One region of the Bacillus paramycoides genome, then DNA from elsewhere that is predicted to be linked to it. Evidence: riboswitches for the same ligand, from Rfam matches in the RefSeq annotation. Region 1 holds a riboswitch; the other holds the start of a gene.
The links. A riboswitch is a leader RNA that binds a small molecule or an ion and turns the genes downstream of it on or off. The one in region 1 is predicted to bind cyclic di-AMP.
Positions count from the first base shown of each region.

Region 2: it holds a riboswitch for cyclic di-AMP, as region 1 does, so the genes downstream of both, AAG068_RS09210 (APC family permease) here and AAG068_RS03905 (SipW-dependent-type signal peptide-containing protein) in region 1, are expected to answer to the same signal.

Region 1 is NZ_CP152427.1:756,695-765,511, forward strand. It holds gene thiD (bifunctional hydroxymethylpyrimidine kinase/phosphomethylpyrimidine kinase) at 1-344, shown strand, start outside; cyclic di-AMP (ydaO/yuaA leader) riboswitch at 436-583, shown strand; gene AAG068_RS03895 (hypothetical protein) at 677-1,063, shown strand; gene AAG068_RS03900 (hypothetical protein) at 1,079-1,309, shown strand; cyclic di-AMP (ydaO/yuaA leader) riboswitch at 1,571-1,715, shown strand; gene AAG068_RS03905 (SipW-dependent-type signal peptide-containing protein) at 1,815-1,919, shown strand; gene kdpF (K(+)-transporting ATPase subunit F) at 1,916-1,996, shown strand; gene kdpA (potassium-transporting ATPase subunit KdpA) at 2,016-3,683, shown strand; gene kdpB (potassium-transporting ATPase subunit KdpB) at 3,697-5,787, shown strand; gene kdpC (K(+)-transporting ATPase subunit C) at 5,804-6,385, shown strand; gene kdpDN (KdpD-like non-kinase potassium sensor) at 6,442-7,596, shown strand; gene AAG068_RS03935 (MFS transporter) at 7,619-8,800, opposite strand.
Region 2 is NZ_CP152427.1:1,768,526-1,777,342, reverse strand. It holds gene AAG068_RS09210 (APC family permease) at 527-2,353, opposite strand; cyclic di-AMP (ydaO/yuaA leader) riboswitch at 2,497-2,643, opposite strand; gene AAG068_RS09205 (hypothetical protein) at 2,783-2,911, shown strand; gene panE (2-dehydropantoate 2-reductase) at 2,966-3,910, opposite strand; partial or broken gene AAG068_RS09195 (hypothetical protein) at 4,086-5,561, shown strand; gene AAG068_RS09190 (rhodanese-related sulfurtransferase) at 5,752-6,711, opposite strand; gene AAG068_RS09185 (Nramp family divalent metal transporter) at 7,187-8,482, shown strand; gene AAG068_RS09180 (M23 family metallopeptidase) at 8,439-8,817, opposite strand, start outside.

The DNA.
Region 1 (8,817 bases):
AAGATAGTAAAGAAGCTGCAAAAGTACTGCATGAATTAGGTGCGAAATATGTACTTATGAAGGGCGGACATGCAGAATATCAAGGTAATGAAGTAATTGATTTACTCTTTGATGGAGAAAAGTTTATTGAATTTAGAAGTGAGCGAATTCCTTCAAAGCAAACACACGGAAGCGGGTGTACATTTGCGTCAGCAGTTACAGCTGGCCTTGCGAAAGGATACTCGATGGAAGAGGCAGTTCAAGAGGCAAAACGATTTATTAGTATAGCAATTGAAGAGCCATTGAATATTGGTAGTGGTCATGGACCGACGAATCATTTTGCATACAAATTGAATAAAGCATAAGCATGAATAGTAGAAAAGTCAGTTTTGTAACTGACTTTTTTTCTGTTTACTTTTTCCAAATACAGGAGTAATATATCAGCCAGAATATATTTTTTGTAATACGCTGAGTCCAATTATATGGAGCGGAGGAACCAATTTGTGCAGTGTCACTAGGGGTGAATCTTTCAATTTTGAAAGTAGGGCTACTCTCAAAGTCCGAATCCGACAGCTAACTTCGTAAGCGTCTTGAGAGAGGACGGTGCCATGATGGATACATCACTTCATCAATCTGATTAGTATAGGGGAATATCAATCTATGTTTGATTTCTTTTATGCTAAGGAGGATGAGGTACATGGAATTAACACTTATTTGTGTTGGAGAAGAAAGTAAGGTAAATAGTCTAATAGATTTAGTAGCATTTCAACATGAGTTAATTATTTTTACAGCAAATGAAGAGATAGCGGCTGAAGTTAGGAATTATGGGTTTGATTGGACGTATAGTTGTAGTCAGGAGCAGGATTTTACTAGTATTTGTGAGTGTATTAAGAAGGTGATTTTACTAGGTGATGAGCTTCCAATCGTTAGCTTCTTTACAGAACATATTCGCTTTTCTTTTCAAGCACCTATTACTGTTGTTACAAGGAATAAACGATATCCAGCGAGGCTCTATGAAACAATTGGAGCTACATTTGTCGTGTTTACGAATTGTGATAATATTTCTTTTTTATTTTTTGAATAGGGTGGGGGAAAGAAGATGAAAGTGTTGTTACTAGGAGATATAGCGAATCGTTGGGCGGTATCGGTAGAGCGAGTTCAAGAATTGGTGGTGCTCGATCCTATTTTTCCAAGGCCCTATATCATATTGCCATCGAAAGACGCTTTATATTTAAAAACAGATGTTATCGAATATGAGCAATTACATGCAGAATTGTCACAAGTTTATATTCGTGGGAGAAATTTACGTGCTTTTTTACGGGGGGAATAAATAGTGAGTGAAAAAAGAGCGAATGCGAAGTGCAACAAGCTATGCACTTCATGTCATTCGCTCTTTTTATTTCGTATTTAAAAGATCATTTCTATGAAAAAGAAAGAAAATACGAGAAAATAGATGAAAGGATATTAATAATACTTAATGTAAGCGTTTAAATAGAATGATATTTTCTTATTTTCAGTAATTTGCCTCTTTACAAGTGAAATATAGAGGAGTATATTTACTCTCATAAATCATTCATAAAATTTCCAAAAAAACCTAAAATCGCTGAGTTCCAGAAATGGAGCGGGGGAACCAATTTTGTGCATCGTCACTTGGGGTGAATCTTTCAGTTTGAAAGTAGGGCTACTCTTTAGGCCCGAATCCGACAGCTAACCTCGTAAGCGTTTAGAGAGGAGGTTTACTTTTTGTTGTTCATTTTTTGAACACTGAGTAGAGCTCAGTGTTCTTTTTTAATATTTTAATGGTAAATTTTTACAAAAAAGAATGGGGGATAGCTATGTTAGATGTTGTAATGATTGGAATTTTTGTTGTGTTAGTCGCATCGATGGCAAGTCTTGCAAGTTGGTCAGATAAAGTTGTGAAAGAAGGGAAGCAATCATGATGATTGCCTTATCGGTTATTGTTGCAGCAATTACGGTGTACTTAGTGTATGCATTATTAAATCCGGAAAAGTTTTAATTAGGGGGAGTCATTCATTATGATCTGGGTCGCAGTTGTTATTACAATGCTGTTGTTTATTCTTGTGGCAAAGCCAACGGGAATTTATTTAGAGAAAGCCTTTCAAGGGAGTAAAAAGCTAGATAAAGTATTCGGGCCTTTTGAAAAACTTATTTTTAAAATTACGGGTGTGAAAGAATACAATCAAACGTGGAAACAATACGCACTATCATTAGTTTTATTAAATGGATTTATGATTGTTGTCGTATACTTCATTTTCAGACTGCAAGGAGTATTGCCATTAAATCCAGCACACATTGAAGGAATGGAGCCTACGCTCGCTTTTAATACAGCAATTAGTTTTATGGCGGATACAAATTTACAGCATTATAGCGGTGAAAATGGTTTATCTTATTTATCACAATTAATTGGAATTACATTTTTAATGTTTGCAGCACCGGCAACGACGTTAGCACTCGTTATGGCATTTATAAGAGGGCTTGCTGGAAAAGAACTTGGTAACTTTTTCGTTGATTTTACGAGAGCATTAACGAGAGTATTTCTTCCTATCGCATGTATTGCAGCACTAGTCTTTGTCGCACTTGGTGTACCACAAACGTTAGACGGTGCAGTTACCGCACAAACGATTGATGGCGCGAAACAAAGTATTTTACGCGGACCTGTTGCATCATTCGTAGCAATTAAGGAACTCGGAAATAACGGCGGTGGATTTTTCGGAGCAAACTCTACGCACCCTTTTGAAAATCCAGGGCAAATGAGTAATATTTTGCAAATGATGCTTATGATGTTATTGCCAACAGCACTTCCGTTTACGTACGGACGAATGGTAGGCAATAAAAAGCAAGGACGTATCCTTTTCGTTTCACTATTCATGGTGTTTTTACTAGGGTTTATAACGATTACGACATCTGAATTACATGGGAATCCAGCGTTAAATGGAATGGGTATCGAACATGTACAAGGAAGTACAGAAGGAAAAGAAGTGCGATTTGGAACGGTATTTTCTTCACTCTACGCGACAGTAACGACAGCTGCCGAAACAGGTGCTGTGAATACGATGCATGATACGTTAACACCAATTGGCGGGTTAGTACCACTCGTAAATATGATGTTAAATACAGTATACGGCGGCGTTGGAGCAGGCTTTGTGAACATCATTATGTATGCGATTATCGCAGTCTTTATATCTGGATTGATGGTTGGACGGACACCAGAGTTTTTAGGTAAGAAAATTGAAGGTAAGGAAATGAAATTAATTGCGGTAACAATACTATTTCATCCACTGCTTATTTTAGGATTTTCAGCATTAGCTCTTTCAACAAATTTAGGAACAGATGCTATTTCTCATTCCGGTTTCCACGGTTTAACGCAAGTGGTATATGAATACACCTCGTCAGCTGCGAATAATGGATCTGGATTTGAAGGATTAGCGGATAATACACCGTTTTGGAATATTACAACTGGTTTAGTTATGTTTTTAGGGCGCTATTTCAGTTTAATTACGATGCTAGCTGTTGCAGCTTCTTTGAAAGAAAAGACGGTTGTGCCAGAAACAGTCGGAACGTTCCGTACGGATAATAGTTTATTTGGCGGCATTTTCATCGGAACAATTGTAATTGTCGGTGCATTAACATTCTTCCCGATGTTAGTACTCGGCCCAATTGCAGAATTTCTTACATTGAAGTAATGGAGGGTAAATGATGAGACCGGTAGTAGTAAAAGAAAAAAGAGTAAATGAGTCACACATACATGCGGTAGAAGATGAGGTTAGACAAGCGAAAACGATGGATCGTGATATCGTGAAACATGCGATGAAACAATCCTTTGCGAAATTGAATCCGAAAGTTATGATAAAGAATCCGATTATGTTCGTTGTAGAAATTGGGTTTGTCATTACGTTCATTTTATCGTTTCTTCCAAGTCATTCTAGTAGTGTACCAGGATGGTTTAATATAACAGTTTCTCTCATTCTCTTATTTACAGTTTTATTTGCTAACTTTGCAGAAGCGTTAGCGGAAGGGCGGGGGAAAGCGCAAGCTGATTCTTTAAAACAATCGAAGAAAGATTTGTTCGCAAATGTTGTAAAAGAAAATGGAGATATTGTTCAAGTTTCAGCAACTGATTTGAGAAAAGGTGACGTTGTTATTGTAAAACAAGGAGAAATGATTCCAAGTGATGGGGAAGTTATAAAAGGGTTAGCGTCTGTTGATGAATCTGCGATAACAGGGGAATCCGCCCCTGTTATAAAAGAAGCGGGTGGTGATTTTTGTTCCGTAACAGGTGGTACGATGGTCGTCAGTGATGAGATTACGATTGTTATTACGAGTAATCCTGGTGAATCATTTATTGATAAAATGATTTCGTTAGTAGAAGGCGCTGCTCGTCAAAAAACGCCAAATGAGATTGCTTTAAATACGGTATTAACGAGCTTAACTCTTATTTTCTTAATCGTTGTTGTGACGTTACCAATTTTTACAAACTATTTAGGATTTCAAATCGATACAGCTGTACTTGTTGCGTTGTTAGTTTGTTTAATTCCAACGACAATTGGTGGGTTATTATCAGCAATTGGTATTGCTGGGATGGACAGGGTGACAAAGTTTAATGTGTTAGCGATGTCAGGTAAAGCAGTAGAAGCTGCGGGTGATATTAATACTATTATTTTAGATAAAACAGGTACGATTACTTTCGGGAACCGGATGGCACATACACTGTTTCCTGTAGGGAATGAAACGATTGAGCAAGTAGGAAAATGGGCTGCGATTAGTTCTGTTTTAGATGAAACACCAGAAGGCCGATCTGTTATCGAATATGTAAAAACGAAATCTCTATCATATGATAGAGCATTTGCAGAACAAGGTGAGTTTGTTCCATTTAAAGCAGAAACGAGAATGAGTGGTGTTGATTTACAAGATGGAACGAAAGTGAGAAAAGGTGCTGTAGGTAGCGTAATTGAATGGGTTCAATCACAAGGCGGAACGATTCCGAAAGATGTAAATCAAAAAGCAGACCTCATTTCAAAAGAGGGCGGGACACCACTTGTAGTTGCAGTGGATAATCGTATTTACGGTTTAATCTATTTAAAAGATACAGTAAAACCTGGTATGCGTGAACGTTTTGAACAATTGCGTCAATTGGGGATTAAAACGGTTATGTGTACGGGTGATAATCCATTAACAGCAGCAACCATTGCAAAAGAAGCTGGAGTAGATGAATTTGTCGCTGAGTGTAAGCCAGAAGATAAAATTGCAGTTATTAAAGCAGAGCAAGATAAAGGGAAACTTGTAGCCATGACAGGTGATGGTACAAATGATGCTCCGGCACTAGCACAGGCTGATGTTGGATTAGCAATGAATAGTGGGACGACAGCTGCGAAAGAAGCAGCGAATATGATTGATTTAGATTCGAACCCGACAAAAATTATTGAGGTTGTAGGAATCGGTAAGCAATTATTAATGACGCGCGGTGCGTTAACGACGTTTAGTATTGCAAATGATATCGCGAAATATTTTGCAATCATTCCAGCAATGTTTACACTTGCGATTCCGCAAATGGAAGCATTGAACATTATGAAACTAACATCACCACTGTCAGCAATTTTATCAGCATTAATATTTAATGCAGTTATTATTCCATTACTCATTCCGTTAGCGATGAAAGGTATCGCATATAAACCGATGAGTTCGAATGCACTACTTGGCCGAAACTTACTTATTTATGGACTTGGCGGAGTGATTGTACCGTTCATTGGAATTAAAGTAATTGATATAATTGTCGGCTTGTTTATATAAGGAAGAGGGGAAAAAGATGGCGAAGAAACAAAGTATACTATCACCAATCATCCGGATTACTTTTACATTTTTAGTGTTGTGTGGCCTTGTATACCCACTTATTGTAACTGGTATTGCACAAGCGGTAATGAAGGATAATGCGGATGGAAGTCTAATATATAATGATAAAAATGAAGTGATTGGTTCTAAATTAATCGGTCAAAATTTCACAGACCCACGTTATTTTCATGGGCGTGTTTCTAGTATTGAATATAAAGCGGAAGCGTCTGGTTCAAATAACTATGCACCGTCTAATCCAGATTTAGAGAAACGAGTAGAGAAAAGTATTGAGGAATGGAAGAAACTAAACCGGGCTGTTCCAGTGACAGAAGTACCAATTGATTTAGTGACGAATTCAGGTTCAGGGCTTGATCCTGACATTAGCCCACAGGCCGCTTCTGTACAGGTGGATCGCATCTCTAAATTAACGAATATTTCGAAAGAAACGTTAAATCAGTTGATTAAAGATCAAACGGAAGGTGCGGCACTTGGCTTATTTGGAGAGAACCGCGTGAACGTCTTAAAGTTAAATTTAGAATTACAGAAATTACTGAAATAGTAACAGTGCTACCTCAATCTAACGGATTGAGGTAGCGTTGTTTCGAAAGAAAGGTTGTGAGTGTTTTGTATGCGGATGACTATAAACCAACTTTTCAAAGGCGAACGCCAGAGGAATATTTAGAATATATCCGGCAGCAAAATCGCGGGAAGTTAAAGCTATATGTAGGAGCAGCCCCAGGAGTAGGGAAAAGTTATAAAATGCTCTATGATGCTAGAGAGATGAAAAAGGATGGTACGGATATTGTAATTGGTTTAATTGAAACGCACGGGAGAAAAGAGACGGAACACGCAATTGCTGATTTAGAACAAGTGCCTTTAAAAGAAATCCAGTATAAAGGGAAAGTATTTTATGAACTCGATGTGGAAGGAATTATAAAACGTGCACCTCAAGTTGTTGTTGTGGATGAACTCGCGCATAGTAATATTCCTGGATCTAAAAATAAGAAACGTTATATGGATGTACAGGAATTGTTAGATGCCGGTATATCCGTATTATCAGCGTTTAATATTCAACATTTAGAAAGTGTTCATGATATTGTAGCTCAAATTACGAATGTAAAAGTAAGAGAACGTATTCCGGATTTTATTTTACAAAAAGCAAATGAAATTCAGCTCGTCGATGCAACGCCGGAAGTATTAAGGAAGAGATTAATAGACGGGAAAATATATAAAGAGGAAAAAATTCGGCAAAGCTTACAAAATTTCTTTACACTTAATAATTTAGGGGCACTCAGAGAATTATCACTTCGAGAAGTTGCCGATGATATGGACGAGAAAATTAGCCAAACAGTGATAGAGCCGATTGGCGTGAAAGAAAAAATTCTCGTTTGTGTACAATACAGTTCAACAGCGGAGAAATTAATAAGACGGGGATGGCGTATGGCAGATCGGCTAAACGCTGAATTGTATGTATTAAATGTTGAAAGGGAAAGTATAGATTCTCTTTCAGCAGGAAAAAAGCAAACAATTGAAGAGTGGAAGTCGCTAACGAATCAATTTAATGCGAGTTTTGTTTTAGAAGAGGCCAAAGGAAGAAAGCCAGCGGATGTTATTATTGAAGTGGCGAAAAGACTGCAAGTAACGCAAATTTTACTTGGACAATCGGCGAGAACAAGATGGGAAGAAATTAGAAAAGGTTCGATTGTAAATGAAATTATGAGGCAAACGAAGTATATTGATATTCATATTGTTGCGGATCAAAGAGTTTAGAATAGAGACCATCTGCAGGTCTCTATTTTGCTTTTTGTGTGGCAGGGAAGCGTAGCATTTTCATCGCATATAAGATTATGAGTAGAAACATAATTGCACCTATGAAGAAAATCCAAAAGTAATTTTGATTAAATACAAGAAATCCACCTACAAGTGGTCCTGTGCCCATACCGAGATAGCGGATGAAGTTGTACATACCGATAGCAGTTGCGCGTTCTTGTACGAATTCTTCTGTTAATAAAGTAGTGTGTGTTGGCATAGAAAGTCCCATACTAAAACCGTATAAAGATGTAACGATAATAATGAATGGGATATTGATGCTATATGTGAAGGAGAACAAAGTGACACATATAATATTGAAGAAACTAGTAATGAATAAAACTTGCTTTATTGTGAGGCGCTTTTGCAAAAGCTTGAAGCAATAACTTCCTAACATAATAGAAAGGGACATCGGTACAAACATAAGACCAATTTCACTTGCAGTTAAGTGAAATAAATTTGTTAAAATGCTCGGTAAAAAAACGAGGAAGCAAAAGTAAATACAAAATTGAATAAAGCCAATAAGAGTAATAGAAAATCCAGTTTTATTTTTTAAGATAAACCAGTGATTCTTTTTTGATTGCGGTTGCTGACTTACAGTTGGTTTTGTTTCTGGAAGTAGTGAAATGTTTATCGTTAATAAGAGAATGCCAAGTATAGATAAAAAGAGAAATACGGATACATGGCCGTTTATACTGCCGAGATAACCACCAATGAGGGGGCCAATCGCAGGTGCAAGAGCAAGTAACATTTGATAAAGGCTCATTGCTTCTCCTCGTTCTTTTCCTTCAAATAAATCGCCAATAATCGTTGCTGCGACTACAGGTATAGCCGCTATTCCTATAGCTTGAACTGTCCTGAAAAATAGAAATAAATAAACGTTCGCCGAAAAAGCGCATCCGATTGAACCGATTGTACTAATGATCAAACTAGGAATAAGGACAGATTTTCTCCCTTTTGTATCAATGAAAGGTCCATAGATGAGCTGCATAATTGCAAGAGTGAATGTGAAAAGTGAAACTGTTAAATTTACTAGATAAAGAGAAGTGTGAAAAGAAGCTTGAATCATAGGCAAGATAGGTGTGTAAATATTTTGAGAGAAGGAACCGAGTAAGGCACTCATACAGACAACGTATAAAATGAAATGTAGTTTGGATTTTTTCATCATATTAACCTCCTTGT
Region 2 (8,817 bases), 1.0 Mb from region 1:
TTGAGATGGTTAAAATAGAGAACGTTCTCACCGCGATCCATGTATGAACCACCTCTCTCAACTTTTATTGCTACAGTACTTACTTATTGTTATAAAACATTTCATATATGATTAGTATGAATAATATTGTATAAAACTTCTATTTTATAGCCATTTCCACATTCACATAGTGAATATATTACATAAAAATATTATTTGTTATAAACTAAAAAACGTACGTAAATATGAAATTTCGTTTTGTTTTTCATGTAAGTTTTGTACTGTAAGGTCATTTAAACACAGCTATTTATATAACGTAAAGAAGTATTTTCATTCCCTTTATTTTCAAGCTTTATTGTCCTTATTCCAAAATATAATCCTCTTCACTTTTCCAATTGAAATATCCATATATCACAACAAAAACCTCTACTTATTTACAGATTCAAAAATTATATCAATATATCTTTTATACTCATATGCAATTATGCATAGTGTATACACAAAAAGGATAGCTTCACTTTCATGAAGCTATCCTTAAAAAATCTTCTTACTTTTTCAAATGATATGGAACTGTCGTAATAACAACATTTCTTTTATAGAGTAAATACGCACGAATGAGTAAACTAGACTGATTATGAAGAATGTTATGCCAACCTTTTTTCGGAATGAACTGTGGTATAACGACAGTAACACGGTAATTTGATTCACTCGCTTTATATTGCACTGTATCAATAAACTTTGTTAGCGGTTGAATAATACTTCTATAATGAGAATGTAAGGTAACAAGTCTTACTTCAGGTTGCCACTTCTTCCATTTCTCTTCAAATTTCTTTTCCTCTTCCCTGTCAAAAGCAACATATACAGCGATAACTTGATCTGCAGAAAGAGACTTCGCATAGTTCAATGAGTTTTCTACCACGTGCGTCATACCAGCTACAGGAACGACAATTACATTTCCTTCAATCGGAACAATCCGTTCACAAGTTTTTAAACTTAGTTGGTCTCCTACTGCATCATAATGCTTCTTAATTCGGTGGAACAAGAAGATAATAACAGGTAAGAAAATAAGGATTGACCATACTTGTGCGAATTTAGTTAAAAAGAACATAATCATTACGATAAAACTAATGACTGCTCCAATTAAATTGACCGTTAATCGTAAAGCCCATCCTTCAGGCTTTTCGCGAAGCCATTTTAATACCATCCCCGTTTGAGAAAGTGTAAATGGAATAAATACACCTACTGCATATAGCGGAATTAAATGTTCTGTTTGTCCTTGGAAAGCTACAATTAAAATAATTGAGGCAACTCCAAGTATAATAATACCGTTTGAGTAACCTAGGCGGTCTCCTCTAATCGTAAACATTCTCGGTATAAATTTATCTTTTGCAAGGTTAACCGCTAATAAAGGAAATGCAGAATAACCAGTATTAGCAGCGAGAATTAATATTAAAGCCGTTGTACCTTGTATGAAATAGTACATGAAATTACGTCCAAATGTTTGTTCAGCAATTTGTGAAACAACTGTTACTTCTTTACTTGGAGTAATTCCGTAATAATAAGCTAAGAAAACAATTCCTGAAAATAAAACGGCAAGTAATGCACCCATTGCAAGCAATGTTTTCGCAGCATTGTTAGGTGCAGGATCCTTAAAGTTTGGAATTGCGTTAGAGATCGCCTCAACACCTGTTAAAGCCGAACTACCTGATGCAAATGCTCGTAACAGTAAGAACAAACTAATACCCGCAACCGGAGTTCCAATTGGCGTGTGTAATGTCGGTGAAACTTGACCAGTTATAATATTATATATACCTACACCAATTAATATAAATAGTGCTAGAACAAATAAATAAACAGGATATGCTAAAACGGAAGCTGATTCCGTTACCCCTCTCAAATTTAATATCGTAATAAATATAACAAATATAATCGCAATGATTACATTATGTGCATGTAAACTAGGAAAAGCTGATGTGAGCGCATCTGTACCTGCTGATACACTTACCGCAACAGTTAAAATATAATCCACTAATAAAGATCCTCCAGCTATTAACCCTGGATTCATCCCTAAGTTTTCTTTTGATACAACATACGCGCCTCCGCCATGCGGATAAGCAAAAATAATTTGACGATAAGATAAAATAAGGGCTGTCAATAATACTAATACCCCAACAGCGATCGGAATTGAATACCAATAAGCAATCGCTCCAAGACCTGCTAAAGCAATTAAAATTTGCTCTGGTCCGTATGCAACCGATGACAATGCGTCAGAAGATAAAATAGCTAACGCCTTCGTTTTATTAAGCTTTTGTTCTCCTAACTCTGTTGATTTTAACGGTCTTCCAATTAAAAATCTTTTAATAGATGAAACCAATGCTGTCCACTCTCCAATAATTTTGTACGAACTTTTCTGCTAGTTACAGCGAATAAACTATTTCCTCAGAAAACAAAAATGTCTACAAGCCATAACGAAATAGACTTGTAGACATTATATTTTTTGTCGCACAAGCTCCACCTTCCTTCTCAATATAACGCTTACGAGGTTAGCTGTCGGATTCGGGCCTATGAGTAGCCCTACCTTTTTCAAGGATTCACCCCATTGGATTAAGAACTAATCCATAAGAACGGGTCCCCCGCACCATGCGGTTTCAGCGATTTAGAAAATTGAAACTGTGGATTATAATACTCCTTTATTTTCAAAATGTAAATAAAAATTTTTAAAAAGACAAAATTTAAATGATTTCGCATAATTCGCCGGTAAACATACATAATGAATACTAAAAAATTGATAAAGGAGACTCACATGTCTAAAGAAAAGAAGCCTATTTTTTCCGATTCCTATTTAGATGCATTAGCAAATGAAATTAATCAATTATACGGTAAACGTGAACAGGAAATAAATTTGACAGATAGAACGAAAAGAAACAAATAAGTTGTCATAAAAAAGAAAGCAATACACTTATATATTGCTTTCTTTTTTATTTTTTCATACATCCAATTCTATTGCTGATTTGTTAAAGGTCATTTCTTCATACACTTTCAAATTTTGATATACCGTACCCAATAATGGTGCTTCTATAGAAAATTGTTCTGCTACATCTAGTAAGTATCCTTGTAAGTGCTCGCCTTCAATGAACGAACCTTTTTCCATATCCCGCTGCATCGATGACTTCATATCATATGAAATTTTATCAATTGTTTTCATATGTTCTTGGGCAATACCATCCTTAACTGGAGCTTTCATAGATCTCATGATTTGCACACATTCTTCAAATAAGTTTTGGATAAAAGCGCGTCCACCTTCGCTTTCGCGAATCGGTCCTATCGGTGCCCGCATTAATGTTGTCACACCCGACATTACAGTAATAAATAAATATTTATGCCACATATCTTGCATAATGTTTTCACTTAAAACAAAACTAGATTTCGTACCTGTAAATGCTTTAGCAATATGCTTTATTCTCTCTGAATCTTGAGGCTTCATTTCTCCAAACACAAGTCTATTTGCAGCACTCGTCTGTACAATCTCTCCTTGATCGTTTAACGTCGTCTCGATAAAGCATAAACCGCCAATCACTTTCTCTTCACCAAATTCTTTTTGTAATAGTGGTACATGTGCGATACCATTTAGTAATGGAATGATGACAGTTCTTTCGCTAACAAACGGTTTTACATCTTGAATTGCCTCGTTTAAGTGATACGCTTTTGTTGAAAATAAAATAACATCAAACTGAGAAGTTTGATCTTCTTTCGTTATTAATTTTAGTTGGAAGGAAAAATCCCCGTTAACACTTCGGATTACAAGCCCTCTTTCCTCCAATTGTTTTTTCCGTTTACTACGAACAAGAAACGTAACATCTTCTCCCTTTTCTACTAAGCGACCTCCAAAAAAGCCTCCAACACCACCAGCTCCTAATACTAAAATACGCATGCAACATCCCCCTTTTCAAAATATAATTTTATAACTTTTCGTATACATAACATTATACATGTCCCCTGCTAAATAAGCTGAATTTTCATACTTAACCAAGTGTAAAACAGTGGTTATTTTCAAATAAATTTGGGCATGTTGTTTTTATAGCATATATGGAAAGGAAACAATGTAAATGGAGGCAATACAAACAATCGAGGAAAAGGATGTAACAACAGCTATATTTCAATTTATATTCCCGTTTTCTTTTAAAACTGGATATGAACAAAATATGTTTCCCTTCTTACAGAAAAATGACTTTCACCCTTTTCGACTCGATCATCTTGAAAATGAAAATACATACTACGGAAAGTTTCAAGTTTCACATCAGAATATGGAAGCATATTATCTTTCATTTACAAATAAAATACTCTTTCCTCACTCAGAACATCAAAAAGGATTGCAGCGTTATTCTAAAGACCTTAACTTAACTGGACATTTAACAACAAATCTTATTTCCGTTCCATTTAAGATTCATTCTATTGACGTAACACTTTGTCCTTATGAGCTCGGCTTCTTAACAATTCGGACGGAAGTAGAAACCGCTCCAAACATGACATTATCGGAAGCAATTGAATTCGCTGCCCGCTTCCGTATACTTGAAACTAAAAATGATACAAACGAGACTATTTGTATTGAATGTAATGGAAAAAAATATTCACAAGTAGAGAAACTTATATTCGGCTATTTATTTCATGGGGTAACCGACTTCTTTGAGAAAAAGAGATTGCGGAGCTCTTACTTTCAAACATTCCCATTCTTTGAAGATCAACGAATGTATGTACAAACTTTATTATCCATAGACAAAGAGTCGGACCTTCATGTAGTTGATGTATACCGAGCTTCCAGTCTTTCCGGATTAACAGACGATGGTAAGCCCTATATTAGTGCAAATAATGTTCCTTATATTCAAGATTATTTAACAAAACATTCTTATCAAAGATGGGCCCCTAATCGCTACTTTATTATGGAAGAACACATTTTTACATGTATAACAAATGAAGGTGAGCAAGCAATCGCTAAACTTGCGAGTCAAATGTATGGGGAGTTTTATTACGCTTTGTTATTAAATCTATTTCATAAAGTTGTTTTATTAAAAATGGCAAACGCTTATGCCGAGTTAAATATTGAACAAGATACAAATGAAATAGAGCAATTAATTTATTCAATCAATTCGTTTACAGCGAATTACTTTTCTTTAGAGTTAGTATCTCAATCACAGAGTGAAGATATTTTCTTTCGATTAAGAAAGCTTTTTAACATTGAAGTACTATAATCGAATGCAAAACAAAATCTTGATAGTTTGTTTAAATATCAAGAAAATGTCGCTTCAAAAAAAGATAGCCTTTTACTATTAATTTTAACGCTCTACTCTGTAGTAGGCCAACTGTTAGGTTTTACTATGATTGATTTGTTAAGAAACACCGATTCAAACAAAATATCGTCGCCACTTGAATTTTTCGCGCTTTTAATAGCTATTAGCGGCATCGTCATTTCACTTATTTTAGGTGCACAAAGTTTATACCAATGGGGCATACAACATAAACGAAGAAAAGCGTGGGTAAAACAAACTGTACTTTCTGCTGTGAAAGAGAAAGATGATAAGAAGTAAAGAAGGTTATTCTCAAATTTAAAATACGTGGTACACGTTTTAGTAAACGAAATTTTTATCGGCGATATATTTCGATTATATCAGCGCAACTCGAAATATATTGCCGATTTTTAAGATATATTGACTTACCGAAAAAAGCTGACAAAAAAAGTACTCCAAAATAAAATTTGGAGTACTTTTTTATTAAAACTTACTTTCCTGCTTCGATTTTTTCTAATGCAGCAGCTACTTGTTCTTCTGTTAATTCATGTTGTATTACGTAGCGGTTACGAGGGCTTACACGACATTCATGAGAACATGCACGTAAATATTTCGCTTCGTTTTCTTCAGAACATAAAATTTTCTTATTACATTCTGGATTTGAACAGTTTACATAGCGCTCACAAGGTTCACCTGAGAAGTGGTCTTTACCAACGATAACATGTTCTTTTTGGTTTACTGGTACAGCGATACGCTCATCAAACACGTAACATTGTCCATCCCAAAGCTCACCTTGTACTTCTGGATCTTTTCCGTACGTTACAATACCTCCGTGAAGCTGACTTACATCTTCGTAACCTTCACGAACTAACCAACCAGAAAACTTCTCACAACGAATTCCGCCTGTACAATACGTTAAAATCTTTTTGCCTTCAAGTACTTCTTTATTTTCGCGAATCCAATCTGGTAATTCACGGAATGATTCGATATCAGGTTTAATCGCACCTTTGAAGTGACCTAAATCAAATTCATAATCATTTCGTGCATCAATGATAACTGTATCTTCTTGTTTCATTGCTTCATAAAAATCTTTTGGCTCTAAATACTTACCAGTGATTTCGTGTGGGTTAATGTCATCTTCTAGACGAAGTGTAACTAATTCTGGACGAGGACGCACGTGCATTTTCTTGAATGCATGACCATCAGCTTCATCTATTTTAAATACGATGCCATCAAAACGTGGATCGTTGTTCATAGCCTCCATGTATTTCTCTGTTTGTTCTACAGTACCAGAACAAGTTCCGTTAATACCTTCTTTTGCTACAAGAATTCTACCTTTTAATTCAAGTGAATTACAAAATGCTAAATGCTCTGCCGCGAATTCTTCTGGGTTTTCAATTGTTGTGTACATGTAATATAGTAATACTCTATATGGTTTTGTAGTTGCCAATGTATTTCTACCACCTATCTAATTTTTAAAATCATGTATAAGTTAACGTTCATATCAAAACATATATAATAAGAAAATGAATCCATTTTCTTCTCTTTATACTATTTTCTATCAGTTAACAAAAATAAAAAACAAGATTACACACCAAAACACTATGGTTATGTTGTAATCCCAATATATTATATATCATACAAATGCAATTCCATCAATTAATATGCTGTATTATCGGCTTTATGTTCACATAAATTTCAAAAATAGTCCTTTAATTTATTATGTTTCCCCACGTCTTCACACCATAAACTCCCAATTTTTTATAACGTCACACCATTCATTGTATAAAGGCATATAATTTGCACTAAGGAAACATTTATGTTCAAATAAAAATATCATCTAATACATTTACATGTATTGAAATAAACAATAAGAATACTTACAATAATTTCATCATGTTAACATTTCAAAGGGGAAAACGACTATGAATAAAGATATATCAAAAAATGAACAAGTCCCTTCTCAAAGTACAACTGTTCAATCAGCGCATTTAGCATTAAGCGGACAAACGAAAGGTTTAAAAAGACTATTACCTTTTTTAGGTCCTGCTTTCATCGCTTCAGTCGCTTATATTGATCCTGGCAATTTCGCGACAAATATTGCCGCTGGATCACAATATGGATATTTATTACTCTGGGTAATTCTCGCTTCTAATTTAATGGCTGTATTAATCCAAACTTTATCAGCTAAATTAGGAATTGCTACAGGTAGAAACCTTCCTGAAATTGCTCGAGAAAACTTCCCAAAACCTGTTTCCATCGGCTTATGGATACAAGGTGAACTCGTTATTATGGCTACTGATTTAGCTGAATTTATCGGGGCAGCACTCGGATTGTATTTATTATTTGGAATTCCGATGCTACCTGCCGCTTTAATTACAGCAGTCGGATCATTTATTATTCTTGAGTTTCAACGCAGAGGATTTCGTCCATTAGAAGCTATCATAACAGGAATGATTTTCATCGTTGTTATCGCTTTTGGTGTACAAGTCTTTTATGCAAAACCGGAATTAAGCCCTCTACTTTCAGGGCTCTTCATTCCAAAATTCCAAGGTGTAGACAGTATATTACTTGCAGCGGGAATTTTAGGTGCGACAGTTATGCCACACGCAATCTATTTACATTCCGCCTTAACGCAGCGCCGCGTAGTCGGAACAAATGATGAACAAAAGAAAAAGATTTTCCGCTTCGAGTTTATTGATATTATTATCGCAATGGTTATCGCTGGAGCAATTAATGCAAGTATGTTAATTGTTGCTGCTGCACTATTCTTTAAAAATGGCTTACATGTTGAAGACCTTGATGTTGCTTTTAACCAGTTTAGTACTTTAGTCGGTCCTGTATCAGCTGCTTTATTTGGAATTGGGCTCTTATCAGCAGGACTATCTAGCTCTTCTGTCGGTACAATGTCAGGCGATATAATAATGCAAGGTTTCATTCGAATGCATATTCCGTTATATTTACGACGTTTTATTACAATGATTCCACCATTAGTAATTATCGCTTTAGGTGTAAATCCAACTTACGCTCTAGTCATGAGCCAAGTCGTCTTATCATTCGGTATTGCCTTTGCGTTAGTACCACTGATTATGTTTACAAGCAGTAAAACAATTATGGGTGCGCTCGTTAACCACCGCATAACAACTTTTATCGCTTGGATTATTGCTGCACTTGTTATCATTTTAAATATTTTCTTACTGTATCAAACATTTGTAGGTTAATAAGAAAAGGTATTCCAATAATACTGGAATACCTTTTTTCATTACCACTTATGTACGTACCTTTTTCCGGCATTATCACACCTTTCTCAGTTCGAAAGTAAAGTGGTAATCCTTCCGAAAGAAATATGCTCACCTTGGATGGATCCTGCCTTTGATGATGAATATGCAAATGCGGCTCACTTGAACTTCCTGAGTTACCGACCTGAGCAAGAAATTCTCCTCCATTTACATGTTGTCCTTCTTTAACTTTAATTGATCCTTGCTTTAAATGGGCAAGAATTAAATATGTCTCTGATTCATCTAGTCGTAAATAAATATGATTACCCGCCATTGAT